One region of the Pantoea sp. y20 genome, then DNA from elsewhere that is predicted to be linked to it. Evidence: predicted binding sites of a transcription regulator. Region 1 holds the regulator's gene; the other holds the start of a gene.
The links. The regulator PurR, encoded in region 1, represses purine synthesis genes. The targets are predictions, from matches to a motif close to CANGCAAACGTTTGCNTG.
Positions count from the first base shown of each region.

Region 2: a site for PurR is predicted at 6,163-6,180, ahead of purT (formate-dependent phosphoribosylglycinamide formyltransferase). Genes of this name have one in related genera too.

Region 1 covers NZ_CM142816.1:1,882,540-1,898,824, reverse strand. The annotation lists gene ACYAC5_RS08960 (FUSC family protein) at 1-1,597, shown strand, start outside; gene ACYAC5_RS08955 (hypothetical protein) at 1,598-2,065, opposite strand; gene sodC (superoxide dismutase family protein) at 2,196-2,714, opposite strand; gene ACYAC5_RS08945 (aldo/keto reductase) at 2,795-3,691, opposite strand; gene ACYAC5_RS08940 (DUF1289 domain-containing protein) at 3,763-4,002, opposite strand; gene eptA (phosphoethanolamine transferase EptA) at 4,231-5,868, shown strand; gene ACYAC5_RS08930 (TetR/AcrR family transcriptional regulator) at 5,908-6,504, shown strand; gene nemA (N-ethylmaleimide reductase) at 6,554-7,651, shown strand; gene gloA (lactoylglutathione lyase) at 7,753-8,160, shown strand; gene rnt (ribonuclease T) at 8,268-8,936, shown strand; gene ACYAC5_RS08910 (Grx4 family monothiol glutaredoxin) at 8,972-9,307, opposite strand; gene ACYAC5_RS08905 (C40 family peptidase) at 9,672-10,463, shown strand; gene cydH (cytochrome bd-I oxidase subunit CydH) at 10,520-10,609, opposite strand; gene purR (HTH-type transcriptional repressor PurR) at 10,884-11,909, shown strand; gene punR (DNA-binding transcriptional activator PunR) at 11,906-12,817, opposite strand; gene punC (purine nucleoside transporter PunC) at 12,928-14,130, shown strand; gene cfa (cyclopropane fatty acyl phospholipid synthase) at 14,433-15,581, shown strand; gene ACYAC5_RS08875 (riboflavin synthase subunit alpha) at 15,633-16,277, opposite strand.
Region 2 covers NZ_CM142816.1:2,362,714-2,378,998, reverse strand. The annotation lists gene pyk (pyruvate kinase) at 1-1,264, opposite strand, end outside; gene ACYAC5_RS11160 (MurR/RpiR family transcriptional regulator) at 1,372-2,226, opposite strand; gene zwf (glucose-6-phosphate dehydrogenase) at 2,599-4,074, shown strand; gene ACYAC5_RS11150 (bifunctional 4-hydroxy-2-oxoglutarate aldolase/2-dehydro-3-deoxy-phosphogluconate aldolase) at 4,262-4,903, shown strand; gene purT (formate-dependent phosphoribosylglycinamide formyltransferase) at 4,947-6,125, opposite strand; gene ACYAC5_RS11140 (tellurite resistance TerB family protein) at 6,287-6,928, shown strand; gene ACYAC5_RS11135 (S9 family peptidase) at 7,068-9,131, shown strand; gene exoX (exodeoxyribonuclease X) at 9,125-9,793, opposite strand; gene ACYAC5_RS11125 (DNA polymerase III subunit theta) at 9,797-10,027, opposite strand; gene copC (copper homeostasis periplasmic binding protein CopC) at 10,181-10,558, shown strand; gene copD (copper homeostasis membrane protein CopD) at 10,562-11,443, shown strand; gene ACYAC5_RS11110 (YebY family protein) at 11,477-11,824, shown strand; gene cspE (transcription antiterminator/RNA stability regulator CspE) at 12,544-12,756, shown strand; gene ymcF (cold shock small protein YmcF) at 12,759-12,902, shown strand; gene ACYAC5_RS11095 (hypothetical protein) at 13,105-13,425, shown strand; gene ACYAC5_RS11090 (hypothetical protein) at 13,543-13,710, shown strand; gene ACYAC5_RS11085 (class I SAM-dependent methyltransferase) at 13,789-14,520, opposite strand; gene ACYAC5_RS11080 (metallophosphoesterase) at 14,776-15,423, shown strand; gene rsmF (16S rRNA (cytosine(1407)-C(5))-methyltransferase RsmF) at 15,427-16,285, opposite strand, start outside.

The DNA of each region.
Region 1 (16,285 bases):
CAGCGTCAACATCACCGATGTCACTCAGCTGTGGGATATCGCCCAGGCGCGCGTGTGCGAAGTGATCTCCGGCATCCTGTGTGCCGGATTGATGATGATGATTCTGCCTAGCACCTCAGATGGCAACGCGCTGATGAGTTCACTGCGTCAGATGCACGCGCGTTTGCTGGATCATGCGGTGTTATTACTGCAGCAAAGCAGCACCGATAACGTGCGCACCGCCCATGAGAATGTCATTAGCCAGATTCTCACCATGAACCTGCTGCGCATTCAGGCGTTCTGGAGCCACTATCGCTTCCGCCGCCAGAACAACGTGCTGAACTATGTGCTGCACCAGCAGTTGCGTCTCACCAGCGTACTCTCAAGCCTGCGCCGCATGTTGCTGAACTGGCCCGATGCGCCACCCGAACTTTACGACGCCATGGCCAAACTGTTGCAGGAACTGGCGCAGCCGCAGTGCGACAAATACCGTTTGGCGCTGATTCTGCGTGGCATCACGCCATCAGCAACCGGTGATTACCGTCAACGCGCCTTCGTCCAGCGACTGCGTTATTTCTGCTGGGTGTATCTCAATGTGAATCGCTGGATTCGCCTGATTGAACGCGCCGATGCCGATACCCGTTTTCAGCCGCCGTATGCGCCCTCGCTGGCGCGCGAAAGCGACAGTGCTGAAGCCGGCTGGAGCGCGCTGCGCACCTTCAGCGTCATCATGCTGGGCTGCGCCTTTTGGATCACCACGCAATGGGATTCCGGTGCCGCCGCCCTGACGCTTACCGCCATCGCCTGCGTGCTTTACTCCTCCGCGCCCTCGCCCAGTGGCAGCGTCTCGCTGTTGCTGAAAACCTTGCTGTGGCTGTCGCTGTTTAGCTTTGTGCTGCAGTTCGGTTTGATGGTGCAAATCAGCGCGCTGTGGCAGTTTTTACTGGTGCTATTCCCGCTGCTGCTCACCTTGCAGTTGTTCAAACTGCAGCAGAAGAAACGCGCCGGGATGTGGGGGCAATTCATTGTTTTTATGGGATCCTTTATCGCCGTCACCAATCCGCCGGACTGGGATTATCAAAGCTTCCTCAATGACAATATCGCCAAGGTGTGCGGCGTAATGCTGGCGTGGCTGGCGTTTCAGGTGCTGCGTCCCAGTTCCGATGCGCGTCGCAGTCGTCGGCATATTCGTGCCCTGCGCCATGCGTTTCTCGATCAGCTTCGCCGCCATCCGCGCCTGAGCGAAAGCCATTTCGAATCACAGATTTATCATCATATTAGCCAGCTCAGTAATAGTCGTGACGAGCAAGCGCGCGTCTGGCTGCTGCGCTGGGGCGTGGTGTTACTGAACTGTTCCCACATTGTCTGGCAGCTGCGCCAATGGCAGCCGACGTCGGCTACGCTCAGGCAAATGCGTGATAGCAGCCTGCAGGATCTGCAACGAATTATAAGTCTGCGCGGGGTGCATCACACCGCGCTGCAGGCCACGCTGGATGAGCTGGAAACCCTGATTGAGCAACTGCAGCAGCAACAGGAGAGCGAAGCCAATACGCTGGCGGGCATTTTGTGGCGACTGCGCTGCTCACTGGCCCAGTTAGCGCAGGCGGTACCGGATTGATTACTGGCAATATTGCGTGGTTTGACGATTAAAATCATCCTGCAACTGCTGCAGCGATTTCTGTCCTTCAAAGCGGGTTTTATCCTGATCGGACATCGGTTCAATCACCAGCGCCTTCTCTTCTGAAGAGTAGATAAAGCGGCGATACAAAGTGGTGCCGGTGAAACTTTTGCCCTGAATACCGCCGCACACCACTGTCATCGCATGACGATAAGTTTCGCTGTGGGTGAAGTTGGTTTCGGTGGCGCTGCGCAAGACATTTTCGCAGCCATTGGCTTCGAGCCGATGAAGGGTGTGCTGGGTCAGCCATTCACGGCCACGCGCAATTTTCTCACAGCCGACGCGCAGCGGATTGGTATCAATGGTGCGTTGCAGTTGTCGACTGGCATCTAAACGCAGCTGTGTGTCGTTGGGTTGATCGCATCCCACCAGCAATAAACATAACAACATCATCCCACGCGCTTTCATTTCTGCCCCTGAAGGTTTTATTCCTGAATCAATATCATAGGATGGAAAAACCGCGGAGAGTAGCAAGAAAATGGGTCAACTTTTTTCAGCGTGAGGAAAGGGGGGCGACAAGCTGCTGCCGCCCAAAGCATTAAATTACGCCGCAGGCAAAACGCGCCCCGCCGCCGCCAAGCGGTTGCGGATGGTCGGCATGATTATCGCCGCCCACATGCACCATCAAGGCTTTACCTTTGATTTCACTCAGGGATTTGATGCGTGGCGCAACGACCGGATACGTCGCCTTGCCATCTTCTGTTACAAACAGCGCGGGTAAGTCGCCAAGGTGACCATCGGCATACGGGCCAAGATGCTTGCCGGTTTTTTGCGGATCGAGATGTCCGCCCGCCGCACCGGCCGCCACCGTTTTACCGTCCGACTCGCCCGGTTCACAGCTGCCTTTAGCATGGACGTGGAAACCATGAATGCCGGGTTTCAGGCCGCTTAACGCTGGGGTAAATTGCACACCGTATGGCGTTTCGCTAAGCGTGACGGTGCCAATCGCTGCCCCGATGCCTTGCGCCGTGGTTTCATGCAGCGTGACTTCTTCTGACGCCGCCTGCGCACCCGCGGCGCAGGCCAGAGCCAGCATAACAATGAGGGTTTTCTTCATAACGTCTCCTTACGGTTAGATTCCCTCTAAGCCTGGACTGCTTTCATCCAGGCTGCCGTAATTTGACGCAGCTTTACGCTTTAGGGCACATCGTAGCCGATGGCGGCTTTACGGATGCGGAACCATTGCTGACGATCCAGCGTCAATTGGCACGCGCCAACCGCCTCTTTTACACGTTCGATTTTACCTGATCCAATAATCGGCAGCGGACGGCTTGGCAGTTTCATCACCCATGCATACACCACCTGCTCGATATTGCTGGCGCCGATCTCCTGCTTCACCAGCTCCAGCTCATCGCGTAGCGGCTGATAATGCGGATCGTTAAACAGGCGACCGCCGCCGAGGCATGACCACGCCATTGGGCGAATGCGATTTTGCTGGCACTGATCGAGTGAGCCATCCAGCAGCGACGTTTGCTCCAGCGGAGAGATCTCCAGTTGATTGGTGACCAGACTGAACGGCAAACGCGATTGCAGCAGCGTGAACTGCGAGGTGGTGAAGTTGGAGGCGCCAAAATGGCGTACTTTGCCGCTCTGATGCAGCGCCGTAAAGGCTTCTGCGATTTCATCCGCGTCCATCAACGGATCCGGGCGATGAATCAACAGCAAATCGAGGTAATCGGTATGGAAATGGCGCAGCGAATTTTCGGCGCTGTGCAGAATGTGGCTGGCTTCGGTGATGTAGTGTCCAATGCGGTGCTCAGGCTTTGCGCGCGTCGCAATGCCGCATTTGGTGACGATTTGCAGCTTCTCACGTAACCCTGGCGCGAGGCGCAGCGCGGCACCAAAGGCGGCTTCACATTGGTAATCGCCGTAGATGTCGGCGTGATCGACGGTGGTGATGCCCAGCGCTAAATGGTGCTCAATAAACTGCACCACTTGCTGCGGCGTCATGCCCCACTCCATTAAACGCCAGTAACCGGCGATCAGCGGTGAAAATGAGGGTCCCTGCGGTGCAATAGCCTGCGCTTGTAACATGGTTAAACTCCCTAAACACGGTTCCAGATGACGAAAGCGGGAGTATAACGGAAAGGCAAATCATCGTTTTCTTAAAACAGTTCCGGTTGTTGTGGATCATGATCTTCATCCACTTTTTGCTGCCGTTGCAGGCGCAAAAAGCGTTGCCGGCACAAGCGAAGCACATCGCGCTTTTGCGCATCGCTGAATTTCATCCAGTTAAAGCGCTCTTCCCGGCTGCGTAAACAGCCACGACAATAGCCACGCGCGTCACTCTGGCAAATACCACGACACGGGCTGGGAACGGGGAAGAACTCAAGTTGCTCGGCCACATCCACTCCGCAATTAACATCTCATATCATATTGATAACAGCTTAATGACATTGTGCAAAGCGTAGACGCCCATTGCGCATAATCAAGCCATTACGGCGTCTGGTTACGCCTGTTTACCAAATAGCCAGCATTTATCGGATTTGGATGGTTTATGTTTACTCTTGGTTAAGGTTTTCCTCAGCTTGTCTTCATACGATTGTCACACGACTTCTTACCGTTGAGTTTTCATGAGATTCCCGACCACCCTGCAGTGCGGCACCAGCGGATTTAACCTTATTGCTGCGCTGTTCTTCGCACTAGTTTTAAATGCCCTGTTCTTGCTGCGTGCATGGGAAATGATCCCTTACGATCAGTTCCACGATTATCTGTTCGCCGCCAGTATTCCGCTGGTGCTCGCCTCGGCTTTCTATTTTCTTTTCTCGCTTGCTGCCTGGCCTTATCTGCGCAAGCCGTTGCTGATTGTGCTGGTGTTCGTCAGCGCCGCCGCCAATTACTTCATGCACAGTTTTGGCACGGTGATCGACACCAATATGATGCAAAATGTCTTTGAATCCGACCCGCAGGAAGCCTCAGCGTTGTTCAGCAGCCGCTATCTACTCTGGATGTTATTGATGGGGATAGTGCCGGTGGCGCTGATTTGCGGCGTGCGTATTCGTCGTGGACCGCGCTGGTGGTGGAATCTGCTACAACGCCTGACGGGCGCACTGGGCGCAATATTGGTGATACTGCTGATGGCGGCGCTGTTTTACAAAGATTACGCCTCGCTGATTCGCAATAATAAAAATCTGATCAAGATGATTACCCCGGCCAATATCGTCAGCGGCACCGGCCACTATGTCGATCAACGCTATCTGCAAGGTAGCCAGGCGCTGGTGAAAATCGGTGAAGATGCACACAAAGGTCCGTTAATCTCCACAGCGACTAAAAAAACGCTGGTGGTGTTAGTGGTAGGCGAAACGGCGCGCGCCGAGAACTTCTCGTTGGGTGGTTACGCGCGAGAGACCAATCCAGAATTGAAAAAACAGCAGGTAATTTACTATCCCAACGCCAGTTCCTGTGGCACAGAAACCGCCATTTCGGTGCCCTGTATGTTCTCGAATATGCCTCGCATGCATTACAACGCCAATCTGGCGCACCATCAGGAAGGCGTACTCGACATCCTCGCCCATGCGGGCGTAAGCGTACTGTGGCGCGAAAATGATGGTGGCTGTAAAGGCGCCTGTGACCGCGTGCCGCACACCGATATGACGCAGTGGAAACTGCCGCAATATTGTCACGATGGTTTTTGCCAGGATGAGGTGTTGCTGCATCGTCTTGATAACTATGTTGCCAGCCTGCACAACGACGGCATTATCGTGCTGCATCAGATGGGCAGCCACGGCCCAGCCTATTATCAGCGTTATCCGGCTGAGTTCCGCCGTTTCACGCCCACCTGCGACAGCAAGCAGATTCAGGATTGCGATCATCAGGCGCTGGTGAACACCTACGATAATTCGCTGCTGTATAGCGACGACATGCTGAGCCGCACCATCGATAAGCTTAAAGGCCTAAGCGATCGCTTCAATGTGGCGCTGGTTTATCTCTCCGATCATGGCGAATCGCTTGGCGAGAGCGGGATGTATCTGCACGGCGCGCCTTACCTGTTTGCGCCTGCGCAGCAAACACACATTCCTCTGCTGATGTGGATGTCACCGGGATACGCGGCGGCGTACCACATCAATGATACCTGTTTACGCCAGCAAGCGGCTGACGCCAAGGTTTCGCAAGATAATCTTTTCCATACGGTTTTAGGCATGTTCAATATCCAGACGCAGCAGTATCAGCCGCAGCTAGACATGATCAGATCGTGCCAAACTGCCGCCTGAGGGTTGCGTTAGACTGACTGGTCTAATAACCTGCCCCCCATGAATAAGACTCTGCAACGCAACGATACCCGTGAACACCTGCTCGCTATTGGCGAGCAGGTTTGTTTACAGCGCGGCTTTACCGGCATGGGTTTGATCGAGATGCTGGCGCTGGCGGAAGTCACTAAAGGCTCGTTCTACCACTATTTTGGTTCAAAAGAGGCCTTTGGTGTGGCGCTGATTGAGCGCTACTTCAGCCATTTCCAGCAGCAGATTGATCAGCAGTTGAGTCTGCCCGATTTAACGCCGACCGAGCGCCTATTAGCGCATTTCCGCTATGGCGAACGGCTGTTTATCGAGCAAGGTCATATTGTTGGCTGTCTTGGCGTAAAGTTGTCAGCCGAAGTGTGCGATCTCTCTGAGCCGATGCGCGATGCACTGCAACAGGGTGCCAACGCCATTATCGCTGCCTACACGCGCTGTTTGACTGAGGTGGCGGCTGAGCAGCCGCTGCCGTTTGGGCAAACGCCGCAGCAGCTGGCGCAGCGCTGCTACTTGCTGTGGCTCGGAGCCAGTTTGCAGAGCAAGATTTCCCGAGAGCCGGGCCCGATTAGCCTGGCACTCGACACCATCGAACAGTGGCTGATAAGTCACTGATTTTTAAAACCCCATTTACTAGACGACCGGTCTTCCTGGAGCAATCAATATGGCGAGTAAGCAGCTGTTCTCCCCACTTAAAGTGGGCGCGATTACCGTACCGAACCGCATTTTCATGGCCCCGTTGACGCGTCTGCGCAGCATTGAGCCGGGCGATATCCCTACGCCGCTGATGGCAGAATATTATCAACAGCGCGCCAGTGCCGGTTTGATCATCACCGAAGCCACCCAGATCTCTTTCCAGGCGAAAGGCTATGCCGGTGCGCCGGGTCTGCACACACAGCAGCAAATTGCCGCGTGGAAAGTGATTAACGAAGGCATTCATGCCGCCAACGGTCACAGCGCTGTACAACTGTGGCACACCGGCCGCATATCTCATAACAGCGTGCAGCCCGAAGGCAAAGCGCCGGTCGCCCCATCCGCACTGGCGGCAGGTACGCGCACGTCCCTGCGCGCCGCGGATGGTTCTGTTTATCGTGAAGACACCTCCGTGCCACGCGAGTTGTCAGTGGCTGAAATTCAGCAAATCGTAAAAGATTTTGGTCAGGCCGCCGCCAATGCGCGCGAAGCCGATTTCGACCTGCTGGAGCTGCACTCCGCGCACGGCTATCTGATGCACCAGTTCCTCGCACCAGGCTCAAACCAGCGTACCGATGAGTACGGCGGTTCGATTGAAAAGCGTGGCCGTTTCGCGCTGGAAGTGGTGGATGCGGCGATCGCCAACTGGTCTGCCGATCGTATTGGTATCCGCGTTTCGCCAATCGGTGCTTTCCAGAATCTGGACAATGGCCCGGAAGAAGAAAAAGCGGCGCTGTGGTATATCGCCGAGCTGGGCAAACGCGGCATCGCCTATCTGCACCTTTCTGAGCCAGACTGGGCAGGCGGACAGCCTTACAGCGATGCATTCCGTGAAAAAGTGCGTGCCCTGTTCCCTGGCGTGATCATCGGTGCCGGCGCTTACACCGTTGAGAAAGCCGACGATCTGATTGCGCGCGGCCTGATTGACGCCGTGGCCTTTGGTCGCGACTTTATCGCCAACCCGGATCTGGTTGCCCGTCTGCAGCAGGATGCGCCACTCAATCCGCAGCGTCCTGAGAGTTTTTACGGTGGCGGCGCGGAAGGTTATACCGATTATCCAACCCTGTAAGAAAATGGCTGCCGCGGCGGATAGGCGGCAGCGTTATTTCATCAGTGTCTATACTAAGTTGCTTGTCATGCACTGATGACGTTTTAAAAAAAGAGGATGTTATGCGTTTACTTCACACCATGTTACGCGTTGGCGATTTACAACGTTCAATCGATTTCTACACCCGCGTGCTCGGCATGCGCGTACTGCGTCAAAGCGAAAACACCGAGTATAAGTACACCCTGGCATTCGTTGGCTACACCGAAGAGAGCGAGGGCGCGGTGATTGAGCTGACTTACAACTGGGGCGTGGATAAATACGATCTCGGCAACGCTTACGGCCATATCGCGCTGGGCGTGGACAATGTCGCTGACACCTGCGAACGCATTCGCAGCACAGGCGGCAACGTGACGCGTGAAGCGGGCCCGGTAAAAGGCGGTTCGACTATTATTGCGTTTGTTGAAGATCCAGACGGTTACAAAATCGAGCTGATTGAAAACAAACATGCCGGTCACGGCTTAGGCAACTAAGGTTGCTCGTCAGCCTGCTATTTGCAGGCTGACTTCCCTCTCCTGCTGCACCCTCCTGCGATTTTTGCCATAATGCGCGCTGCCCTATTTATTGCCATGAGATCCTGATGTCTGAATCGAACGCTTTAAACGCTCTCCACCAACGCTTCCGCGGTTTTTATCCTGTTGTGATCGACGTTGAAACCGCGGGTTTCAATGCACAAACCGATGCACTGCTGGAAATTGCAGCCACCACGCTGAAAATGGATGAAGACGGCTGGTTGCACCGCGATGAAACGCTGCACTTCCATGTGGAACCGTTTGAAGGCGCCATTCTGAATCCTGCGGCGCTGGCGTTTACCGGCATCGATCCCACCAATCCGCTGCGCGGTGCGGTAAGTGAATATGAAGCCCTGCACGCGATTTTTAAAATGGTGCGCAAAGGCACCAAAGATAGCGGCTGCAATCGCGCCATTATCGTGGCGCACAATGCCACTTTCGATCTCAACTTCGTGATGGCGGCCGCCGAGCGCGCCAGCCTGAAGCGCAATCCGTTCCACCCGTTTGCCACTTTTGATACCGCGGCACTGAGCGGTTTAGTGCTGGGGCAAACCGTGTTGGCGAAAGCCTGTAAAGCGGCGGGAATGGAGTTTGATAGCACGCAAGCGCATTCGGCGCTGTATGACACCGAGCAAACCGCGACGCTGTTCTGTGAGTTGGTGAACCGCTGGAAACGCCTGGGCGGCTGGCCGCTGGCTTTTAGTGAAGAATCCGCAGATGAGGCGTCTGCCGGGTAACTAAAGAAAAGGCCGACATGTGTCGGCCTTCTGCATTATTCCGCTTCTTTATACTTCTCAGCGGTCTCTTTCAGCAGTGGCTGAAGTTCACCGCGCTGGAACATCTCAACGATGATGTCGCAGCCGCCGACCAGTTCACCGTCGACCCACAGCTGCGGGAAGGTTGGCCAGTTAGCGTATTTCGGCATTTCAGCGCGAATATCCGGGTTCTGCAGAATATCCACGTAAGCGAAACGCTCGCCACACGCAGAAAGCGCCTGCACGGCTTGCGCCGAAAAACCACAGCTTGGCAGCTTTGGCGAACCTTTCATGTACAGCAGAATCGGGTTTTCTGCGATCTGACGCTGAATTTTTTCAACAGTACTCATTATTGCCTTCCTTAATCTTCTACTTCGTGTTTGTTTATTGTAGCGATTTCGCTCCCGGACTGAAAACGGGATTTTGCGTTTGCACTGGCTAATCGCCATGTTTGTTAAGTTAACGCATGACAAATAACATTTTCATATCATTAATTGGCATTAATAAATTAATAATTAGCAATAATTTCGCTGTGTTAACCAGCTGAAATCGCTCATTTTTGCTACAGAATCAATCTGGTAACATATTAATAGAAAAAGGCCTTACCTTTTGTAAAAAAAGTGGATTAGAATTGCCTCGGCGCTGGTCACTTGATCAGATTTCTCTCACTTTAATGCAGTCTGCTATGATTCAGCCTGCTTAACCTGTAATCGGATTATGCGTCTACTAATTACGCTTTTCATACTGGCTTTTGCCCAACTGTTCTTTAATGTGGCCGCTGCATCTCCGCATGCGCCCGTTAACGCCAGTTCGCTTAAAGCAGAGAAAAAGAGCGCACGTGAAGACGAGCGCCGCAAACGACGTCCGGTAAAAACCACCACCAAAAAATCGCGTCTGACCGCTGTTCAAAAATTCAAGCTCAAAAAACAGAGCAAAACAGACATCGCGCTGCACAAAACCACCAGCAAAAAATCCCCGCTGAAACTCTCTGCTAAGAAATACGGTCATCAACGTTTAGCGAAGAAAACGCCCGAGATCGCCGTCGATGATGAAGCGTTAGCGCTGACCGGCATCAAAATGAGTAAAGCGCACCGTCAGCGTTATCAAAAAGCGCGTGAAACGGCGATGACCAAATTAATGGGTCAACTCGGCAAACCTTATCAGTGGGGCGGCGCTTCGCCACACACTGGTTTCGATTGCAGCGGCCTGGTATGGTACGCCTATAAAGATCTGGTGAAATTCAAACTGCCACGCACCGCCAATGAGATGTATCACCTGCGTGATGCGGCACCGATTAAGCGTGAAATGCTGGAGAAAGGCGATCTGGTGTTCTTCCGCATCAACAATCGCGGTACCGCCGACCATGTCGGCGTTTATCTTGGCAATGGCAAATTCATTCAGTCGCCGCGTACCGGCAAAGATATTCAGATTAGCGCATTGGGTGAGGATTACTGGCAGAAACACTATGTGGGCGCGCGTCGTATGATGACGCCAAAAACCATTCGCTAGTTGTTGCGCAACAGAAATAAAAAAGCCGGATGCTGTTGTCAGCTCCGGCTTTTTTGTTAGTGCATGATCGCGGTAAAGCTGAAAGCGATAATCATCAACAGTGCGCCAACAGTGGTCATTAGCGCCAGCTTCAGGTCGGTATTCATCACAACTCCTTAGTCGCACAATTATTAGGGTTAAGACGATTTTCGCATAGCAATAGGCAAAAATCTCGTGTTATCCGCGCCAGCTTGCTAGAATCGCCGCCTTTCGTTGCGCAACAGATTTTGCGCAGGCTGTAATTACAGCGTGATGAAGTGATTTTGCCTGCTTGAACATGCCGTTTTGCCCGCTTTTTTGGGCTGTAAAAGCATTAGCAGACGCAAACGTTTAACAATATACTTATCAGTAAGTTGCGATAAGCCCAGGAGCACCATTTTCATGGCAACAATTAAAGATGTCGCAAAACGCGCGGGTGTCTCAACCACCACGGTTTCGCATGTCATCAACAAAACGCGTTTCGTTGCGGAAGAGACGCGTAACGCCGTATGGGAAGCGATCAAAGAATTACACTACTCGCCGAGTGCCGTGGCGCGTAGTCTCAAAGTCAATCACACTAAAACCTTGGGTCTGCTGGCGACCTCCAGCGAAGCGCCCTACTTCGCTGAAATTATCGAAGCGGTGGAGAATCGCTGCTTCGAACGCGGCTATACGCTGATTCTCGGCAATGCGCACAACGATCTGCAAAAGCAGCGCGCTTACCTGTCGATGATGGCGCAAAAGCGCGTCGATGGTCTGCTGGTGATGTGTTCGGAATATCCAGACGATTTGCTGCAGATGCTGGAAGAGAACCGCAATATCCCCATGGTGGTGATGGATTGGGGTGCATCACGCGGTGATTTCACCGATACCGTGCAGGACAATGCATTTCAGGGCGGCTATCTCGCCGGGCGTTATCTGATTGAACGTGGCCATCGCGATATCGGTGCCATTCCTGGCCAAATGGAGCGCAACACCGGCGGTGGACGTCATGCTGGCTTCCTGCAGGCAATGAACGAAGCGGGCATTACGGTGCGTCCCGAGTGGGTGGTTCAGGGCGACTTTGAGCCTGAATCGGGCTATCTGGCGATGCAACAGATCTTAAATCAGAAACAGCGTCCAACCGCGGTGTTCTGCGGTGGCGATATCATGGCGATGGGCGCGATTTGCGCTGCTGATGAGATGGGTTTGCGCGTACCGCAGGATATCTCGGTGATTGGCTACGATAACGTGCGCAACGCGCGCTATTTCACACCAGCGCTCACCACCGTGCACCAGCCGAAAGCTGAACTAGGCGAAAAAGCGCTGGAGATGCTGCTGGATCGCATCACCAGCAAGCGCGAAGATCCGCAAACTATCGAAGTCCAACCAACGCTGATTGAACGCCGTTCGGTGGCGTACGGTCCGTTCCGCGACTACCGCCGCTAAGCCGACACTTCGCTGAGCCATTCGTGGTTCAGCGTTTCCGCATCCCCGAGATAAGCCAGTAACCACGCCAGCGCCGGTGACGCGCGCTGTTCTGACCAGCTGACGCAGCACGGACTGTCCGGAAACGCCTGCGGTAGCGCCAGCTCGACCAGTTTTTGGCTGTCCAGCAGTGGACGCGCCAAATGGCCAGGCACCATGCCGACGCACAATCCTGCCAGCAAACAATCCATCCCGGTTTCCCACTCTGGCACCACCAACCGCCGCTGATTATCCAGCGTCCATGTCATACGGCGCGGTAACGCACGCGAGGTATCTTCCAGCACCAGCGATGGCCACGCCCGCAAGGTTTCATCATCCAGCTCCTTGCTGTTAACCAGCGGATGATCAGGGCTCACCACACAACGCCAGTTCAGCGCGCCCATATCCTGAAAGGCAAAACGTCCGCCCACCGGAATGGCCTGGGTTGCGCCAATCGCCACATCCACCCGACCATCAGCCAACGCATCCCACACGCCGTTGAACACTTCGTAGCTGATAATCAGCTCCATATCGGGAAAATGGCGATAGAAGTCCTTCACTAACTGTCGCGTGCGCTGCGGTTTTACAATGCAGTCAACCGCGATGCTCAACTCGCCGCGCCAGCCATTTGCCAGTTGCTGACACTGTCGGCGAGTGGCCAGCATTTTTTTGATAACAGATCGGCCTTCCCGCACAAAATGCTCGCCCGCCGCTGTCATCACCACTTCCCGATGCTGGCGCTCAAACAGCGGCACCGCCAGCCAGGTTTCCAGCTGGCGCACAGTATAACTGACGGCAGAGGGCACGCGATGCAGTTCCTGCGCTGCCGCGCTAAAACTGCCGGTGCGCGCTACTGCATCCACCACTTCAAGCGCATATTCTGACCACATAAATTTGCCTTCAAAAATTTTAACAGCACCATGCAAATATTAGCGTTTCACAAAGCGCGCCGCATCCTTTTACACTCCCCGGCGTTCACCCTGCCCAAAAGAGAATCAACATGTTGTCGTCTAAAGCATTTATGCCTTATCTCGCCGTGCTCAGCATGCTCGGCTTTCTTGCCACGGATATGTATTTGCCCGCCTTTGGCGATATGCAGCGTGATTTTGCTAGCGCACCCGGCACCATCAGCGCCAGCCTGAGTCTGTTTCTCGGCGGTTTTGCCTGTGCCCAGGTATTTTGGGGACCGCTATCAGATCGTTATGGACGTAAGCCGATTTTGCTGGCGGGCCTTGCCATCTTCGCCCTCGGTTGTCTGGGAATGCTGTGGGTGACCGATGTCCGCCTGATGCTGGCGCTGCGTTTTATGCAGGCGATTGGCGTGTGTGCGGCTGCCGTAAGCTGGCAGGCGCTGGTGGTGGATCACTACCCAAAAGCGAAAGCCAATAAAGTGTTTGCAACGATTATGCCGCTGGTTGCGCTGTCTCCGGCGCTGGCACCGCTGCTCGGCGCCTGGCTGATCGGCCACTTCCACTGGCGCAGCATCTTTATCACGCTGACGCTGGTTGCCGTAGTGTTGCTGATCGGTACGCTGCAGTTAACCTCACCTAAGCGCGAGAAAGTCGCCTCAGGCAAACAACCCGGCTGGTTGACTTTGCTAGGTACCCGCGTCTACAGCGGTAACGTCTTAATCTATTCGGCATGTTCGGCGAGCTTTTTCGCGTGGCTGACGGGCTCACCTTTCATTCTCGCCGCAGCTGGCCTGACGCCGGGCGATATTGGCCTGAGCTATATTCCGCAGACCATTGCGTTTCTGATTGGCGGCTTTGGCTGCCGCGCGCTGTTAAATCGTTATCAGGGCGCGCAACTGCTGCCGTGGTTGCTGGTGCTGTACAGTCTGAGCATCCTAAGTCTGTTTGTCATCGCCCTGATGCCTTCAGCGCCGCTGTTTGTGCTGCTGATGCCCTTCTGCGGCATGGCGCTGGCCAATGGCGCGATCTATCCGATTGTGGTGGCCAGCGCATTAGCGCCCTTCCCGCACGCCACCGGTAAAGCGGCAGGATTACAGAATTTATTCCAGTTAGGATTGTGCTTTGTCGCCAGCCTGCTGGTCTCCGCCGGCCTTGAGCAGGCGCTGTTCAACACCACATTAGTGATGGTGGCCACCGTGGTACTGGCGTGGGTGGGCTTTGTCTGCCAGCGATCGGCAAACGCACAAAGTGATATTGCCCACACTTCCCGTCCCTGCGAAGATAATCTCTAAGCCAACGCTTTTCGTTAGCAAACTAACGATAACCCGTTGAATATTGACCCGCGTGAGCATATACTCAGTGGGTCAGTAATTCTGTATTAAATCAATAATATAAATGTAATACCTTTAGCGACACTGTCGCGGGATGGCGTCTGCACGATACTCCAGTGCGGCGTCCAACTTTTCTATTCAAATTCATGCCTCTGTAAAACGTCGGATTTCTGGCGCACGGATTTTCCGTGAGTTCTCTCACAGGTCTTGGGAAATTGGCTATTCTTTTTCTCAGGTTCAGATCGGAAGGTGATGGAGAAGCTATGAGTTCATCTGTTATAGAAGAAGTGAGCCTTGAAGAAAACCACTGGTTTCGGATCGTCAATGAACTGCTAGAGCGTGCTGATATTGCAGTTAATGGCACTCGTCCCTGGGATATTCAGGTAAAGCATCCAGATTTTTTTAAACGCGTGCTCGAGGAAGGATCGCTCGGATTAGGTGAAAGTTACATGGATGGTTGGTGGGAGTGCGAACAGCTTGATATGTTCTTCCATCGCGTTTTAAAACACCATCTGGATAAACAATTACCGCGGCATTTTAAAGATACGTTGCGCATCGCGGCCGCGCGTCTTACTAATTTGCAATCGAAAAAACGCGCCTGGATTGTGGGTAAAGAGCATTACGACCTGGGTAATGATCTATTCTCACTGATGCTTGACCCCTATATGCAATATTCCTGCGGCTACTGGAAAGATGCTGATACGTTGGAAAACGCGCAGCAGGCCAAACTGGATATGATTTGCCGCAAGTTACAACTTGAACCGGGCATGACGCTGTTGGATATCGGTTGTGGCTGGGGCGGACTGGCGGAATATGCCGCACGCCATTATGGCGTCACGGTGCATGGCGTCACTATTTCTGCAGAGCAACAAAAACTGGCACAACAACGCTGTGAAGGACTGGATGTCACTATTTTACTGCAGGACTATCGCGACCTGAATAATCAATATGATCGCATTGTTTCTGTCGGAATGTTTGAACATGTCGGGCCGAAAAACTATGCCACTTATTTTGATGTTGCTGACCGCAATCTCAAACCAGACGGCATATTTTTACTGCACACCATTGGTGCCCTCACAACGGATATGAATGTCGATCCGTGGATTGATAAATATATCTTCCCGAACGGTTGTCTGCCGTCGGTCCGTCAAATCGCTGATGCCAGTGAGCCACATTTCGTCATGGAAGATTGGCACAACTTTGGCGCAGATTACGATACGACGTTAATGGCCTGGTATGAACGTTTTCAGGCGGCGTGGCCGCAGCTGGCTGAGAAATATGGCGAACGTTTTAAACGAATGTTCGACTATTATCTCAACGCCTGCGCCGGTGCGTTTCGTGCCCGTGATATTCAGCTGTGGCAGGTAGTATTCAGTCGTGGCAAGGACGGCGGATTACGCGTAGCGCGTTAATGAGCTTACAGAAATAAATCAAGGCGCCGCAGGGCGCCTTTTTTAGCGCCATTATTCTGCGCTGGCAATCTGCGCCAGTGCAGCGGCTTCACGCTGCGCTAATACGCGTTCAACGGTTTCCACAATGGCCTGCGTATGAGGATCAATCTCAATATTGACCTTCTGACCAAACTTCTTCGCGCCTAACGTGGTGCGCTCCAGCGTTTCCGGAATCAGATGCACACAGAACTTGCTTTTGGTAACGTCGCCAACGGTCAAACTAATTCCGTCGATACCCACAAAACCTTTATGCAGAATATATTTGATCTGCGTGGCGTCCTGTAATTTAAACCAGATTTCGCGGTTGTTTTCTGACTGGATGATTTTGCAGATTTCCGCCGTGGTCATAATATGGCCAGACATTAAATGGCCGCCAATTTCATCACTGAACTTCGCTGCACGCTCAATATTCACTACATCCCCGACCTGTAATTCACCCAGGTTGGTAATGCGCAATGTTTCTTTAATCAGATCGAAGCTAACCCGATCGCCATTAATCTCGGTCACAGTCAGGCAGCAGCCGTTGTGGGCTACCGATGCGCCCAGCGCCAGTCCCGGTAACAGGTCATCCGGTAAGCGCACAATATGGGTACGAAACAGATCTTTCTCTTCAATGCCGACAATTTCTGCCGTGCCTTGCACAATTCCAGTAAACATAATCTTAG
Region 2 (16,285 bases), 480 kb from region 1:
CACGGTACAGCGCCGTCAGATTCAGCGTACGTTCGTGACGTGACATGGCGAAGATCGGCAAGCCGGACGTGATACGTGAGGTCATCAGCGCGGTACGGCCCGATTCGGTCATGGTGATGATCGCTGAAACCCCTTGCAGATGGTTGGCAGCATACATCGCCGACATGGCAATCGCTTCTTCGACGTTATCGAACTGTACTTCCAGGCGGTGCTTAGAAACGTTAACGCTCGGGATTTTCTCTGCGCCGAGGCACACTTTCGCCATCGCTGAGACGGTTTCAGCCGGATACTGGCCAGCAGCGGTTTCCGCCGACAGCATCACCGCATCGGTACCATCCAGCACGGCGTTCGCCACGTCCATGACTTCGGCACGCGTTGGCATTGGATTAGTAATCATCGACTCCATCATCTGCGTGGCGGTGATGATGGTGCGGTTCAGCTGGCGAGCGCGACGGATCAATGCTTTCTGAATACCCACCAGCTCAGGATCGCCAATCTCCACACCCAAATCGCCACGCGCAACCATCACCACGTCAGAGGCGAGGATGATGTCATCCATCGCTTCCTGTGAGGCAACGGCTTCAGCACGTTCCACTTTCGCCACCAGTTTGGCGTCGCAGCCAGCGTCGCGCGCCAGACGGCGGGCATAATTCATATCTTCGCCGTTACGCGGGAAGGAGACCGCCAGATAATCCACGCCGATTTTCGCGGCGGTAACGATATCAACTTTGTCTTTTTCGGTCAGCGCATCGGCAGAGAGACCGCCGCCGAGTTTGTTGATGCCTTTATTGTTAGAGAGCGGGCCGCCGACGGTGACTTCGGTGAACACTTTTACGCCCTGAACTTCCAGCACTTTCAGCTGCACGCGACCGTCGTCCAGCAGCAGGATATCGCCGGGCACTACATCTTCTGGCAGGCCTTTATAGTCGATACCGACTTTTTCTTTATCGCCTTCGCCTTTGGTTAAATCAGCATCCAGCAGGAAACGATCGCCGACGTTGAGGAACACTTTGCCTTCTTTGAAGGTCGATACGCGAATTTTTGGGCCTTGCAGGTCGCCAAGGATCGCTACGTGACGACCCAGTTTCGCCGCGATTTCACGGACTTTATTGGCGCGCTGCTGATGATCTTCCGGTGTGCCGTGGGAGAAGTTGAGTCGTACAACGTTAGCACCCGCCGCGATGATTTTTTCGAGGTTGTTGTCGCGATCGGTGGCTGGACCGAGGGTTGTAACGATCTTGGTTCTTCTGAGACGTCTGGACATGAAGGACTCCGTTAGCAAAGTATCGTGTCGCTCTCAAGTGACACGTAGTGTTCATCTATTCTATATGATCGATGGGCTGTGATTCGACTCACATTGTGAATGTGATGTTAATTATTTTCCTGCGCCTGTTTCTCCAGGCGTGAATCTTTCAGCGCTTCTTTCACCCGTTTTAAATTTTCACGGAAAGCAGCGCCGCGCTCAAGGGTAAACCCTGTCGCCAGAACATCAATCACGGTTAATTGTGCGAGGCGGGAAACCATTGGCAGGTAGATATCGGTATCTTCGGGTACGTCGAGCGTCAAAGCCAGCGTGGCTTCCGCCGCCAGCGGGGAACCCGGAGAAGTGATAGCCAGCACAGTGGAAGCGTTTACACGCGCCAGGCGAGCCAGTTCTACCATATTTTTGGTGCGACCAGTATGTGAGATGAGAACAAACACATCGTTTGGACCACTATTTATGCAACTCATGCGCTGGATCACAATATCCTCTGACCAGATGACCGGCAGATTAAATCGCAAAAATTTATTGGTGGCGTCATGTGCCACCACGGCGGAGGCACCAAGGCCAAAAAAGGCAATTTTATGCGCCTTTGACAGCGCCTGAACCGCCTGACGAATCACCTGAGAGTCGAGTTGCTGGCGGACGCGGCTGAGGCCGGCTAACGCGGAATCAAAAATTTTGTGGCTATAGCTTTCCACACTGTCATTTTCTTCCACATCGCGGCTCACCCAGTTCGGGCTTTTGACCAGGCTCTGCGCGAGTTGCAATTTGAAGTCAGGAAAGCCGCGCGTGCCCATACGATGGCAGAAGCGATTCACCGTCGGTTCGCTGACGTCAGCGGCGCGAGCCAGCGTGGCGATGCTGGAGTGCATCGCCTGTTGCGGCGCGGCAAGAATCTGCTCTGCGACTTTACGTTCTGATTTGCTTAACGCATCGAGTTGCGCCTGAATCTGTTCCAGCATGGTTTAACCTAATGAGCGTCAATCACTTTTTCGCGTTCATCAATCAATGAAATCGCTGCCAATTCACAAGAATATACCGTGTAATAGCCCCTCGCACGCAGCGGAGGACAAATGTAAACGCGAATTTTTTGCGATACTTTGATCGCTGACGTGTTTTGCCACGACAAATATCGAAACAGAAAATGTGCTCAAATGGCACGCTACAACACACTTAACACCTTTATTACGTTCACAGTTAACGCCAGCAAAACACTGCGTTCGGGTTGTCCTAAACCCGCTAAAAACGTACATTGTGCTGTAAGAAAATTACAATAAGGACCTGGCGTGTTGAGAACGCTCAAGCCGGGTATATCCTGCAACGAGGAGAGGAAAATGGCGGTTACACAAACAGCCCAGGCATGCGATCTGGTGATTTTCGGTGCCAAAGGCGATCTCGCGCGCCGTAAACTGTTGCCATCACTGTATCAGCTGGAAAAAGCCGGTCAGATTCATGAAACCACTCGCATTATTGGCGTGGGTCGCGCGGATTGGGATAAAGCCGCGTATACCAAAGTGGTACGTGAAGCGCTGGAAACCTTCATGAAAGAGAAGATCGATGAAGCGCTGTGGGACACCCTTAGCAGCCGTCTCGACTTCTGTAACCTCGACGTAAATGACACCTCGCATTTCACCAAACTGGGCAAAATGCTTGACCAGAAAAACCGCGTCACCATTAACTACTTCGCCATGCCGCCAAGCACCTTTGGCGCGATTTGCGACGGTCTGGGCGCCGCCAAGCTGAACGCCAAACCGGCACGCGTAGTAATGGAAAAGCCGCTCGGCACCTCATTGGAAACCTCACAAGAGATCAATGACAGCGTCGGCAAATACTTCGAAGAAGGCCAGGTTTTCCGTATTGACCACTATCTCGGTAAAGAGACGGTGCTCAACCTGCTGGCGCTGCGTTTTGCCAACTCCATCTTCGTCAACAACTGGGATAACCGCACTATCGATCACGTGCAGATCACCGTGGCAGAAGAGGTGGGCATCGAAGGCCGTTGGGGTTACTTCGACAAAGCCGGCCAGATGCGTGACATGATTCAGAACCACCTGTTGCAGATCCTCACCATGATTGCCATGTCGCCGCCGTCCGATCTGAGCGCGGATGCGATTCGTGATGAAAAAGTGAAAGTGCTGCGCTCACTGCGTCGTATCGATCAAACCAACGTGCGCGAGAAAACCGTACGCGGTCAGTACACCGCCGGCTTTGTGCAGGGCAAGAAAGTGCCAGGTTATCTGGAAGAAGAGGGCGCTAACAAGCAGAGCGCCACGGAAAGCTTTGTTGCTATTCGCGTGGATATCGATAACTGGCGTTGGGCTGGCGTGCCGTTCTATCTGCGTACAGGCAAGCGCTTGCCAACCAAATGCTCTGAAGTGGTGGTGTATTTCAAGAATCCTGAGATGAACCTGTTTAAAGATTCGTACGCTGAACTGCCGCAGAATAAGCTGACCATTCGTCTGCAGCCGGATGAAGGCGTGGATATCGAAATCCTGAACAAAGTGCCGGGACTCGACCACAAGCATAAACTGCAGACCACCAAGCTGGATCTAAGCTACTCCGAAACCTTCAACCAGTCGCATCTGGCCGATGCTTACGAGCGTCTGCTGCTGGAAACCATGCGCGGTATTCAGGCGCTGTTTGTGCGTCGTGATGAAGTTGAAGCAGCGTGGGGCTGGGTGGATTCGATCATTGATGCCTGGAGCGCCGATGCCGAAGCGCCGAAGCCGTATCAGGCGGGAACATGGGGACCGGTTGCCTCTGTCGCGATGATAACTCGCGATGGCCGTTCCTGGAACGAGTTCGAATAGAAACCTCATGCTGAGCCCGCCAAATGTGCGGGCTTTTTTACGTCCACAATTCATTTTTCTGAAAAGTGAACCAGAGTTTCAAAAAATTCTGATATCCGATGGACGCCGCTCCAGACGATCTTGTATGGTAGAGCCCAATTATTGACAGCGTGGCTAAACGCCGGGCTGATGCAACTAAGGAAACGTGATGAAGAACTGGAAAACAAGTGCTGAACAGATCCTGAAAACTGGCCCGGTCGTGCCGGTTATCGTGGTGAACAAGCTGGAACACGCGGTGCCGATGGCGAAAGCGCTGGTGGCTGGCGGTGTGCGCGTGCTGGAAGTGACGCTGCGTACCCCGGTGGCGATGGACGCGCTGCGTGCCATGATTAAAGAAGTACCGGAAGCGATTGTCGGTGCGGGCACGGTGATCAACACCCAGCAACTGAAAGAAGTCACTGACGCCGGTGCGCAGTTTGTCATCAGCCCAGGATTGACGGAATCGCTGCTGAAAGCCGCGGTTGAAGGTCCGGTGCCATTGATTCCAGGTATCAGCACGGTTTCAGAACTGATGACTGGCATGGATTACGGCCTGCGGGAGTTCAAATTCTTCCCGGCGGAAGCCAATGGTGGCGTGAAAGCATTATCCGCGATTGGCGGTCCGTTCCCGCAGGTGCGTTTCTGTCCAACTGGCGGCATCTCGCCAGCCAACTATCGAGACTATCTGGCGCTGAAAAGCGTGCTGTGCATTGGCGGTTCGTGGCTGGTACCGAATGATGCGTTGGAAAGCGGTGACTGGGATCGTATTACGCGTCTGGCGCGTGAAGCGGTTGAAGGGGCTCGCGCATAAGTTCATGAAGTGGTCGTCATTGATGGCGACCACTTCATCTTACTTAACCTTCGACTTGTACCGCGGCCGCACTCGCCACGGCGCGCGCGATAGCGTCATCGGTGTTTTCACCGGTTGCCAAAGCCACGCCTAAACGGCGCTGACCGGCGATTTCCGGCTTACCAAACAGGCGCAGCTGCAATCCGGCACCCAGCGCGGCTTCGATATTGCCGAACACGACGTTCTGGCTGTTCAGCTCAGGCAAAATCACTGCCGACGCAGCGGGACCGTATTGACGAATGCCGCCAATCGGCAGGCCGAGGAAAGCGCGCACATGCAGCGCGAACTCGGACAGATCCTGCGAAATCAGCGTGACCATGCCGGTATCATGCGGACGCGGTGACACTTCGCTGAACACCACTTCATCACCGCACACGAACAGCTCCACGCCAAACAGGCCGTATCCACCGAGCGCTTTTACCACGTTAGCGGCGATATCCTGCGCGCGTTGCAGCGCCAGTTCACTCATCTGCTGCGGCTGCCATGATTCACGATAATCGCCATCTTCCTGACGATGACCAATCGGCGCGCAGAAGTGAATGCCATCTACTGCGCTGATGGTCAGCAGGGTGATTTCGAAATCAAACTTCACCACGCCTTCAACGATCACGCGGCCCGCACCGGCACGTCCGCCTTGCTGCGCATAATCCCAGGCTTTTTCCAGCTGGCTGGCTTCGCGAATAAAGCTCTGGCCTTTACCTGATGAGCTCATCACCGGCTTAACGATGCACGGGAATCCAATCGCCTCAGCCGCGGCCACAAAATTCTCTTTGCTGTCAGCAAACTGGTAAGTCGAGGTCGGTAAGGACAACTCTTCCGCCGCCAGACGGCGAATGCCTTCGCGGTTCATGGTCAGACGTGCGGCGCGTGCGGTCGGCACCACTTTCTGACCTTGCGCTTCCAGCTCCAGCAGTTTTTCGGTGGCAATGGCTTCAATTTCTGGTACCACGAAGTGCGGCTTTTCCTCGGCAATCAGCGCGGCCAGCGCGTCGCCGTCCAGCATGTTGATCACATAGCTGCGATGCGCAACGTGCATCGCCGGAGCATCGGCGTAACGATCCACCGCGATCACTTCCACACCAAGACGCTGGCACTCAAGTGCCACTTCTTTGCCTAATTCGCCTGAACCTAACAGCATGACACGCGTAGCGGCAGGGCGCAGCGCGGTTCCGAGAGTCGTCATAATTTCACCTTAGCAGTCAAAATGCGCGCGCAGTATAAACGAAAACGTTTGCGTACTCACGCTTTCGCCGCGATCAGGTTTGCCATACTTTTCCCGCTCTGACGTTAACTGACACAGCCTGCGGCAGCATGGAGAACGGAAAAGTAAACAGGAGTTAAACAATGAGCAATTGGCTGCAGCAAATTCAATCGGTGCTAGCGAAAAAGGGTGGAGACGGAAAATCGGGCGGTTTAAGTGACATGCTGGCCCCCGGCGCATTGGGCGGGCTGGCGAGATTGCTGGTAGGCAGCAAATCCACGCGTAAGCTGCTGACCAAATATGGCGGCAAAGCCTTGCTGTTGGGCGGTGGCGCGGCGGCGGGCGCGCTGTTATGGAACAAATACAAACAGCGCATACGTGAAACCCATCAGGACGATGCGGGCTTCGGCCAGCTGCAAACGCCGATGGATCAACGCGCAGAGCGTCTGGTCACGGCGCTGGTGTTCGCGGCGAAAAGTGATGGTCACATTGACGATCAAGAGCGTGCCGCCATTGAGCAAAATATCCAGCAGGCCGGCTACGGCGCACAAGCCGAAGCGCTGATTCAGCAGGCGATGAATCGCCCGCTCGATCCCAACTGGCTGGCCGCTGACGTAAAAAATGAAGAAGAGGCGCTGGAACTCTATTTCCTCAGCTGTGCAGCCATTGATGTCGACCACTTTATGGAGCGTAGCTATCTCTCCGCGCTCGGCGATGCGCTGAAAATCCCCCAGGATGTGCGGGACGGTATCCAGCGCGATATCGACGCGGAAAAAGCTGCTTAATTCCGTGCGAAGGTTGCATCCGCAGCCTTCGCTTTTCATCTTTTGCTTACCCTGCGTAAAGTGATGCTGCGTGTAGCTTGGCATCGTGCGTGATTAGTGCCACGCTTGCTGAATGTTGTCCTTCAGGGAGAAGAGCCTAATGAATCAGCCACACGCGAAAAAAATTCCCCATGTCATGAAGCTGCACGGTGAAACGCGCATCGATAATTATCACTGGTTACGTGATGACGACCGCGAGAATCCAGATGTGCTGGCCCATCTGCACGCCGAAAATGATTACGGCCGTGCGATGATGGCGTCGCAGAATCCGCTGCAGGAACGGGTGCTGAAAGAGATCGTTGACCGTATTCCACCGCAGGATCACTCGGTGCCCTATGTGAAAAACGGTTATCGCTATCAAAGCCGCTATGAAGTGGGCAACGAGTATCCGGCTTATTTCCGGCAGCCCGTTGACGCGCCAGCTGATGAGCCCTGGCAGCTGTTGCTCGATGGAAACCAGCGGGCTGCGCACAGTGATTTTTACACCATGGGCGCGCTGGCGATCACACCGGACAATCAGGTGATGGCCTTAGCGGAAGACTTCCTGTCGCGCCGCCAATACGGCATTCGCTTCCGTAATTTGCAGAGCGGCAGCTGGTATCCGGAAGTGCTGACCAATGCGTCATCCAGCGTTGCCTGGGCCAACGATTCCCGCACGCTCTATTACGTGCGTAAGCATCCGAAAACGCTGCTGGCGTATCAGGTGTGGCGCCATGAGCTGGGCCATCCGCAATCTGACGATCAGCTGGTGTATGAAGAGAAGGATGACTCTTTCCACCTCAGCGTGCATAAAACCACCTCCGAGCACTTCATTCTGATTGCGTTGTACAGCACCAACACCAGCGAGATTCTGCTGATCGACGCCGAATATCCGGATGCGCAGCCGCAAGCCTTTTGTCCACGTCGCCGCGACCACGAATACAGCATCGATCACTACAATCATCAGTTCTATATCCGCTCAAATCGCGATGGCAAAAATTTCGGGCTCTATCGCAGCGCGTGGCTGGCGGAAGCACGCTGGCAATCGCTGATCCCGGCGCGTGACAACGTGGTGCTGGAAGATTTTCAGCTGTTTCGTCATTGGCTGGTAGTCGAAGAGCGTCAGCACGGCGTAAACACCTTGCGGCAGATAAACTGGGAGAGCGGCGAAAGCTTTGGTATCGCCTTCGACGATCCCGCCTATGTCACCTGGCTTGCCTACAATCCTTCGCCAGAAAGCGACACCTTGCGCTACGGCTACTCTTCCATGACCACGCCTACCACCTTGTTTGAACTGAACATGGAAACCGGCGATCGTCGCGTGCTGAAGCGCACGCCGGTGCCGGGCTTCAAATCGGAGGATTACAAAAGTGAGCATCTGTGGATCACGGTGCGTGATGGCACAGAGGTTCCTGTTTCGCTGGTCTATCACCGCGAGCATTTCAAGCGCGGCAGCAATCCGTTGCTGGTGTACGGTTATGGCGCTTACGGCAGCAGCATGGATGCCAGCTTTGGCACCAGCCGCATCAGCTTGCTGGAGCGCGGCTTCGTCTACGCCATCATTCACGTGCGCGGCGGCGGCGAGCTCGGCCAGCAATGGTATGACGGTGGCCGCCTGAAGAATAAAATCAACAGCTTCACGGACTTTATTGATGTCACCGAAGCGCTGGTGGCGAAGGGTTATGGTCATCGCCAGCAGCTCTACGCGATGGGCGGCAGCGCCGGAGGATTACTGATGGGCGGCGTGGTGAACATGGCGCCGGAGCTGTTCCACGGCGTGGTGGCGCAGGTGCCATTTGTCGATGTGGTAACGACGATGCTCGATCCGACAATTCCGCTGACCACCGGCGAATACGATGAGTGGGGCAATCCCGAACAGGCGGAGTTCTATCACACCATTCGCCAATACAGTCCGTATGACAACATCGAGGCCAAAGCCTATCCGCATTTGCTGGTTACCACCGGTTTGCACGATTCGCAGGTGCAGTATTGGGAACCGGCTAAGTGGGTGGCGAAACTGCGTGAGCTGAAAACCAACGATTCACTGCTGTTGCTCTGCACCGAGATGGATTCTGGCCACGGCGGTAAATCGGGCCGCTTCAAAGCGTATGAAGGGGTGGCGCAGGAGTTCACTTTCCTGATTGGCCTGGCGCAGGGCAGCTTGCCAGACCGCGTCGATTACTGATCGCTCTTCACATACTTGCGCAGCGCCTGCCGTAACGGTGGGCGCAAATCACGCACATTTTCCAGCACCCAACGCAGATAGCCGGGATCTTTACGCGCGATACTGCCAATACTCTGACCGCGATATTTGCCGAACGGGAACACATCGCCGCTCACGGGCGCGGGCTGGCACAAATTCGCCATCTGCTCGGCGTTCCAGCCGGAGGTTTCCATAATGCGGATCAGTAGCGCAGCGGTGACGTAGCAGTCATACAATGCGCGGTGCGCATGCAGTTCGGCCGGTGGCGTGACATCCAGCTTCAGGCTGTGGCGCAGCGCCTGATTGCCATATTTGATGCCTGGCCACAGCTGACGCGCCAGCGTCATGGTGCAGATCCATTCGCCCGGCATAGTGGGCAACATGCGGCGATCAAAACTGGCGTTGTGTGCCACGTAATGCGGACTGCCGTGATAGCGGCCAATCGCTTCTTCGATAGTGGGTTTTCCCATCACCATCGCTTCAGTAATGCGATGTACCGCCATCGCCTGACGACTGATTGGGCGATCCGGGCAGATTAAGTCGCTCATCGGATTGACGATCTGACCATCAATGACATCCACCGACGCCACTTCCACCACGCCACCCTGCAGGCCGCAGGTTTCGGTATCAATTACACGTAACATAAATTACTTCTGCTTCGGTTCGTAGGGCAGGCGCGCCAGGCTAAGCGAAGCCTGGCGATAGTTCATTAAGCGCTGACGAAACCAGTCACGCAGCGCTTCGGGCTGCTCGCGTTCCACCATTTCGGCAATCACCGGCATATTGTAGCGCTCTTTGAATGCAACGCCCGCGGCGGCCAGATCGACATTGACTTTGTCTTTCTCTTCCTGCGAGAGCAGGGCAAGGTTTTGGCTCATGCTTTTCTCCTGATAAACAGGGGCAAAAGTAATGGTTTCGGACCCTGGGATCAAGCGGATTGGATCGCACCGCAAGTCTCGACACCTGCGGATCGGCGGCGTATCCTGCTGCCACGTTTGCGGTGGTTTGCCGCATTTAATAGGGAAGAAGTCATGAAGAAAACTGCGTTCAACGCTGTCGTCGCGCTACTTCTGGCGTCATCAACGCTGGCCTTCAGCCAGGTTGCTATGGCACACGCTCACCTGAAAACCCCGGTACCAGCCGACAAAGCGGTGGTGGAAACCTCCCCGCAGAATTTAACGTTGACCTTTACCGAGGATGTTGAAGCGGCATTCAGTGGCGTGGATGTGCTCGATGCACAACATCAACCCATTACGGTCGGGAAAGCCAGACTCAACGATAAACAACACGATCAGCTGATTGTACCGATCAGCCAGCCGCTGCCGTCGGGCAACTATCAGGTAAACTGGCATGTGCTGTCCGTTGACGGACATAAAACTAAAGGCAGCTACACCTTCAGCGTGAAGTGATTGATGAGTTTGAGTACGCTGTGGATTGGCCTGCGAGCGCTGCATTTTTTGTCGGTGCTGCTGCTCGCCGGTAGCGCCTTTTATACCGCGCTACTGGCGCCGCGCCGCTATCGTCCGCTGCTATCACAGCGTTTAGCTTTACTTCTCCGTACCAGCGCGCTGCTGAGTTTGTTTAGCGCCCTGTTGATGCTGGCAACGCAAACCGGCTTGATGAGCGGCGACTGGCGCAATGTCAGTGACAGCGCAACCTGGCAGGCGGTGCTCAGCACGCGCTTCGGCCAGGTTTGGTGTTGGGAAATCGCTTTTGCACTGCTGAGCACGTTAGCGCTGCTGCTGCGTGGCACACTGCGGCAAAATCTGCTGCTATGCAGCGGCCTGTTACAGTTGGTGGCGTTAGCCGGTGTTGGGCATGCCGCGATGCGCGATGGCTGGCCCGGATTGCTGCAACAAGGCAATCACGCGCTGCATTTAATTGCGGCTGCATTTTGGGCGGGCGGATTACTGCCGTTGTTATTACTGATGCGTGAAGCGCGGCAGATCGCTTTTCGCACCGATGCGATTCGCTGCATGATGCGCTTCTCGCGTTACGGTCACCTGGCGGTGGCGCTCGCGCTGCTGACGGGCATCATCAATAGCGTGCTGATTGCCGGTTCGCCGTTGCATTGGCAAGCCACGCTGTGGAGCGAACTGCTGGTGGTGAAAGTGCTGCTGGTCATGCTGATGATCGCTATTGCGCTGACCAATCGCTATCTGCTGGTGCCGCGCTTTCGCCTGGCGGCCAGTAACGCAGCGCATCTGTTTATTCGCCTGACGCAGCTTGAGCTGCTGCTGGCCATTATTGTAATTGGGTTGGTGAGCGTGTTTGCTACGCTGTCACCGGCCTGAATGTGACATTCAAGAAGATGAAATGAGGTCGATATTTTGCTGAAGAAACTGATTCCAGCTTGCGTATTGATGGCGCTGTGCAGCCAGGCGATGGCGGCACAGATTATTACCGTCAGCCGTTTTGAGATTGGAAAAGACAAATGGCCCTTCACCCGCGAAGAGGTGATGTTGACCTGCGAGAAAGACGGCGCGCTGTTCGCGATTAACCCGGGCACTTTGTTGCAGTATCCGCTCAACGATAAAGCCTTTGCGCGCAAAACGGCCGGGCAGGGCACACTGCAATCGATCGACACCATTGTCGCCGTTGATAAAGCCCATCCAGGCCAGAAAATGAGTCTGCAACCGATCATCGACCGCGCGCAGCAACTGTGCGGTAAGTAATCCCTATATTCTCAGGCGTAGCGCACAATTCTGCCGCTACGCTTGCTTCCTCGTTCTGTCACCACGATCACAGAGTTGTCACCTTTCGCAACCAAACCGCATGATTGGCTGGAAAACCAGCAATCCTGGTCTACCTTTAAATGGCAAGGCGTCCTCGCCTGCAAAAATGCCAACTTTTAGCGCACGGCTCCCAAAGAGCCATTTCCCTGGACCGAATATAGGAATCGTATTCGGTCTTTTTTTATCTGCATAATAATGAATTGTCTGCACGCGTTAGGCTTACCTTTATGCTGGCATCTACACTTAATTCTCTTAGCAACTCAGGAGGATTTATGTCTGATAGACCGATTGAAGCGGATGAGCTTGAAGAAGATACTAAGGTGAAGCCGGATGAGCATGAAAAAGACGATGAGAGTCTGGCACCGGAGTCGGGCGACAAGCAGCCTGATTGATGATTAAACCCACTTCGGTGGGTTTTTTTATTTTCTGCTTTTCTTTTTTATATGAAATAAAAAAGTTTTACCTTGCTACCTGGTAAGATAAATGCGTTAATGCGTCGTCGGTCTGAATAGCAGACAGTTAGAAGGTTAGTTCCCATTGTATTTCTCATCCCGGTTAGTGCCGCTTCAAGCCCTTTCTCTTTGAGTCTTATCCTAAGTTCTGATTCGTATCTGCAACTCGGCCCTTACGCCAATAGGCTCATTTAAAAGGTAAAAATTATGTCTAATAAAATTCTTGGAACGGTAAAATGGTTCAACTCAGAAAAAGGCTTCGGCTTTATTTCTCCTGAAAATGGCAGCAAGGACGTTTTCGTCCACTTCTCAGCCATTCAGGGCACTGATTATCGCTCACTTGATGAAGGTCAGCGTGTTGAGTTTTCAGTTGAAGATGGTCCAAAAGGTCCGTCTGCAACAAATGTATTAGGTCTGTAATTATTCGCATTTATAATCGTTTAAGATGTCCGCATTGCCAGAGTTCACAATATCGTACCTCCGCGTTCGATATTACGAAAATGAACCCACATGGCGCTAAATGTATTTTCTGCAAATCATCAATGATTGTGTTGAAAACTGCTTGATAGCGGATGTTCTGCCCTGATAATTATCAGGGCTTATCAGGCAATTGCCTGATATCAGAATCATTAGCACTGCTCAGGCAGTGCTTTTTTATTTTAAATATTCCCGCATATCTTCACTTATTCCCACGTTGAAAATCTTACCCACATGCTACTTTTTCTCTTATTCCGAAATAAATTACCGTCATAGAGAGAATATTGCGAGATGCACAAGCCCGTTATCCTGATCGCCTTGCTGCTGAGTGGTTGCGCATTGAAACAGTATCCGCAGTCCGCCAAAGTGAGCGATGCCGAAGCGCAAACCTATGACTGTGCAGCACTGAATCAGGAGATCGCTAAAAGCCAAAGCGTTAAGCAGCAGATTGATGAAACCGGCGAGTTTGATGCGCTAACGGTATTGGGATTCGTCGGGGATTTTGGTATCGGTAACGGCGTTGCAAAGGCCAGCGCTAACAATAAAGCTGCGGCGCGTTTGCAACAGCTGGAAAATCTCAAAATAGTGCGTTGTGCGCATAACGTGACTTGATCGTTAACGGGTGGCAAATAACCTGCAAAAAAGATGCGGTCATATAGCAGCAGTCAGCCTGTGCGAAAAATGGTATAACGTTGGCGCATCTGATTAATGGCCGGATAAGGATCCTTCATGGCAAATACACAATATCTACTTTGGGTAATGATTGGCACACTCACGCTGCTTTGTATCTTTATTGGTGTGGTGGTTGGCCGCGCCAAAACTCCGCGCATTGGAACGCTGACATTCGCCGGTTTATTAGCCTTCTTCTTGATAGCGATCTTTTTAATCACACGCTAGTACGCAATGCGCGCTCAATGCCGTAAATAGCGCTGCAGAGATTTGTATAAGGCTGCAGTGCGCAGCCTCAATTCAACGTCACAGCGGTTTACGCGCGGCCAGCAAGAACATCATCGGGCGATCGCGTTCTTCCGCCAGCGCGGGATTGAGTGCAACCATCTCTTCGCTCGGGCCCCATTCATCAAGATGCACGATCTCAAATCCTGCGCCAATTAACGCATTGATCCAGGTTGCCAGCTTGCGATGTTGCTTCTTCACGCCATCGGCAAACCAGTTGCTGATGCGTTCCCCTTCCTGCTGGTAATGATTAACTGGCCAGCTGCGCTGCTGCTGTTCATCCACAATCCACTGCTGTTGAGTAGGTGCAGTGTAAATCGGATGCTCACAGGAAAACACCAGCGCGCCGCCCGGCGTTAGCGCCTCAAACACGGTTGCGAAGAGTGCGTCAATATTGCTGAGGTAGTGCAGCGCCAGCGAGCTGTAGGCGAGATCATAGGATTCGTTCAGTTGCAGCGATTCTAAATCGGCGCGCTGATAGCGAATCCCGGTTCCCTGCGTCATGGTCGCGGCTTGCGCTAACATCTTCTCGGAAACGTCCAGACCTAGCACCTCGCGCGCGCCTTGCTGCTGCGCGTAGCGGCAAAACCAGCCGTAACCGCAGCCGAGATCGAGAATGCGTTTATCATGCAGGTCGGGTAGTAGCGCACGCAGTGCAGGCCATTCTGGCGCGCCGTCTAATCCCTTAACGGAACGTGGCAAGGTGGCGTAACCGGCAAAAAAAGTGGGGTTGTCGTAAATATTCTGGCTCATACAGGCTCCTTTATATGATGCGCAAAGGAGTTTAGGCGTTTAGCGCGGAATGTAAAGTCGCGTAATTATCCCACAAATAACAGATGTACCAGACGAGCGAGTGATTCCAGCAGCAGCAAGCTACCGATGAAAATAACGATTAATACACCAATGAATTGCTTCCGTCCGCTCATGCTGTTCCCTCCGCTGGCTAACCTTGCCGGACTATACTTTAAGCCGGGCTCACTAAACTTCCAGTCAACCGGGGAAGATTACATGCTTTACCAAAAGGTGAACGCGCAAATGTGGCGAAATATTTGGGTGGTTGGCGATCTTCACGGTTGCCGCGCCCAACTCGATGCGCAACTGCTCAAGCAGGATTTCGATAAGCAGCAGGATCTACTGCTGTCGGTGGGCGATTTAATCGATCGTGGCCCGGACAGCCCCGGCTGTTTAGCGCTGATGCAGGAGCCCTGGTTTCGCTGCGTGCGCGGCAATCATGAGCAGATGGCGCTCGCTGCGCTGGATGGGCGCGACCAAACCTTGTGGATGATGAACGGCGGCGAGTGGTTCTGGCAGCTCAAAGGCGCAGCGTTGATTGCTGCGCGCCATGCGTTGAAGCGCTGTGCTGAGTTACCGTTGATCCTGCATCTGGATTTCGGCGATCGCGTGGTGGTGATTGCCCACGCCGATTATCCCGCCAGTCATTATGCGTTAGGGCAAGAGGTTGACTGGCAGCAAGTGGTGTGGAGTCGCGATCGACTGGGACGCCATCAACGCGGCAGTTCAGCCCACATCGATGGCGCCAGTGATTTCTACTTCGGCCACACGCCGTTAGAACAACCGCTCAATGTGGCGAATCAGCATTACATCGATACCGGCGCGGTCTTCGGCAATCGCCTCACCCTGGTGCAGTTGCAGTAACGCTTAGCGGAACAGACGTCCGTCGCGCACCAGTTCACGCGGATAACTGTTTTTAATCCGATTACCCACTTTCTTCGCCAATCCCAGCGGCTGCTGCTGGTAAGTGACGATCACCTCATCCCGGCTGGGCAACGTGTCCGGATGAATATCCTGACCGCGATACCAGGTTTCCGCTTCTGCATCGGTGAGTTCGAAATCCAGCGCGCTGCCTGGCTGCGTCAACGCCACGACCGCTTCATGCTGCCAGCGATAGCCTTTCGGGAAGGTCTCGGCCAACTTGAGGCCGATGCGTGAGAAGCGCACTTTACCCAGCCAACCCTCCAGCGCCGCGGGGAACAGCCACAGCTCTTTATCGCGCTGCCACAGCGTGTGATTTTCATCCCACCGCAAGCCGACTTTGGCCGCGGCCTGTTGCACTTCGACGCTCAGCTTGCGGCTGGCCGGAGAGAAGGGCAGTTTGCCGACTTTGTAGGTTGGCGTTGGCAGCGCGGGAATGCTGGCGGTTTTACGCAGACGCGCGACGAAAAAACCTTCACTATCGAAAATCTGCGGGAATACGTGCAGGAAACCTTCGGCGGTTAACGCCTGATCGGCTCCGTCGAATAAACCGTTCAGCGGCACGATTTCAACCGCGTCGGGATAACGCTGCTGCAACCAATGAATCACCTGCTGATTCTCGATTTGATTCAGTGTGCAGGTAGAGTAAATCAGCGTGCCGCCTGGCTGTAAGGCATGGAAAGCGCTGTCGAGCAGATCGCGTTGGGTTTCCGCAATCGCTTCAGTGCTGGCCAGCGTCCAGTTACGCAACGCATCAGCATCTTTGCGCACCACGCCTTCGCCAGAGCAGGGCGCATCGAGCAGA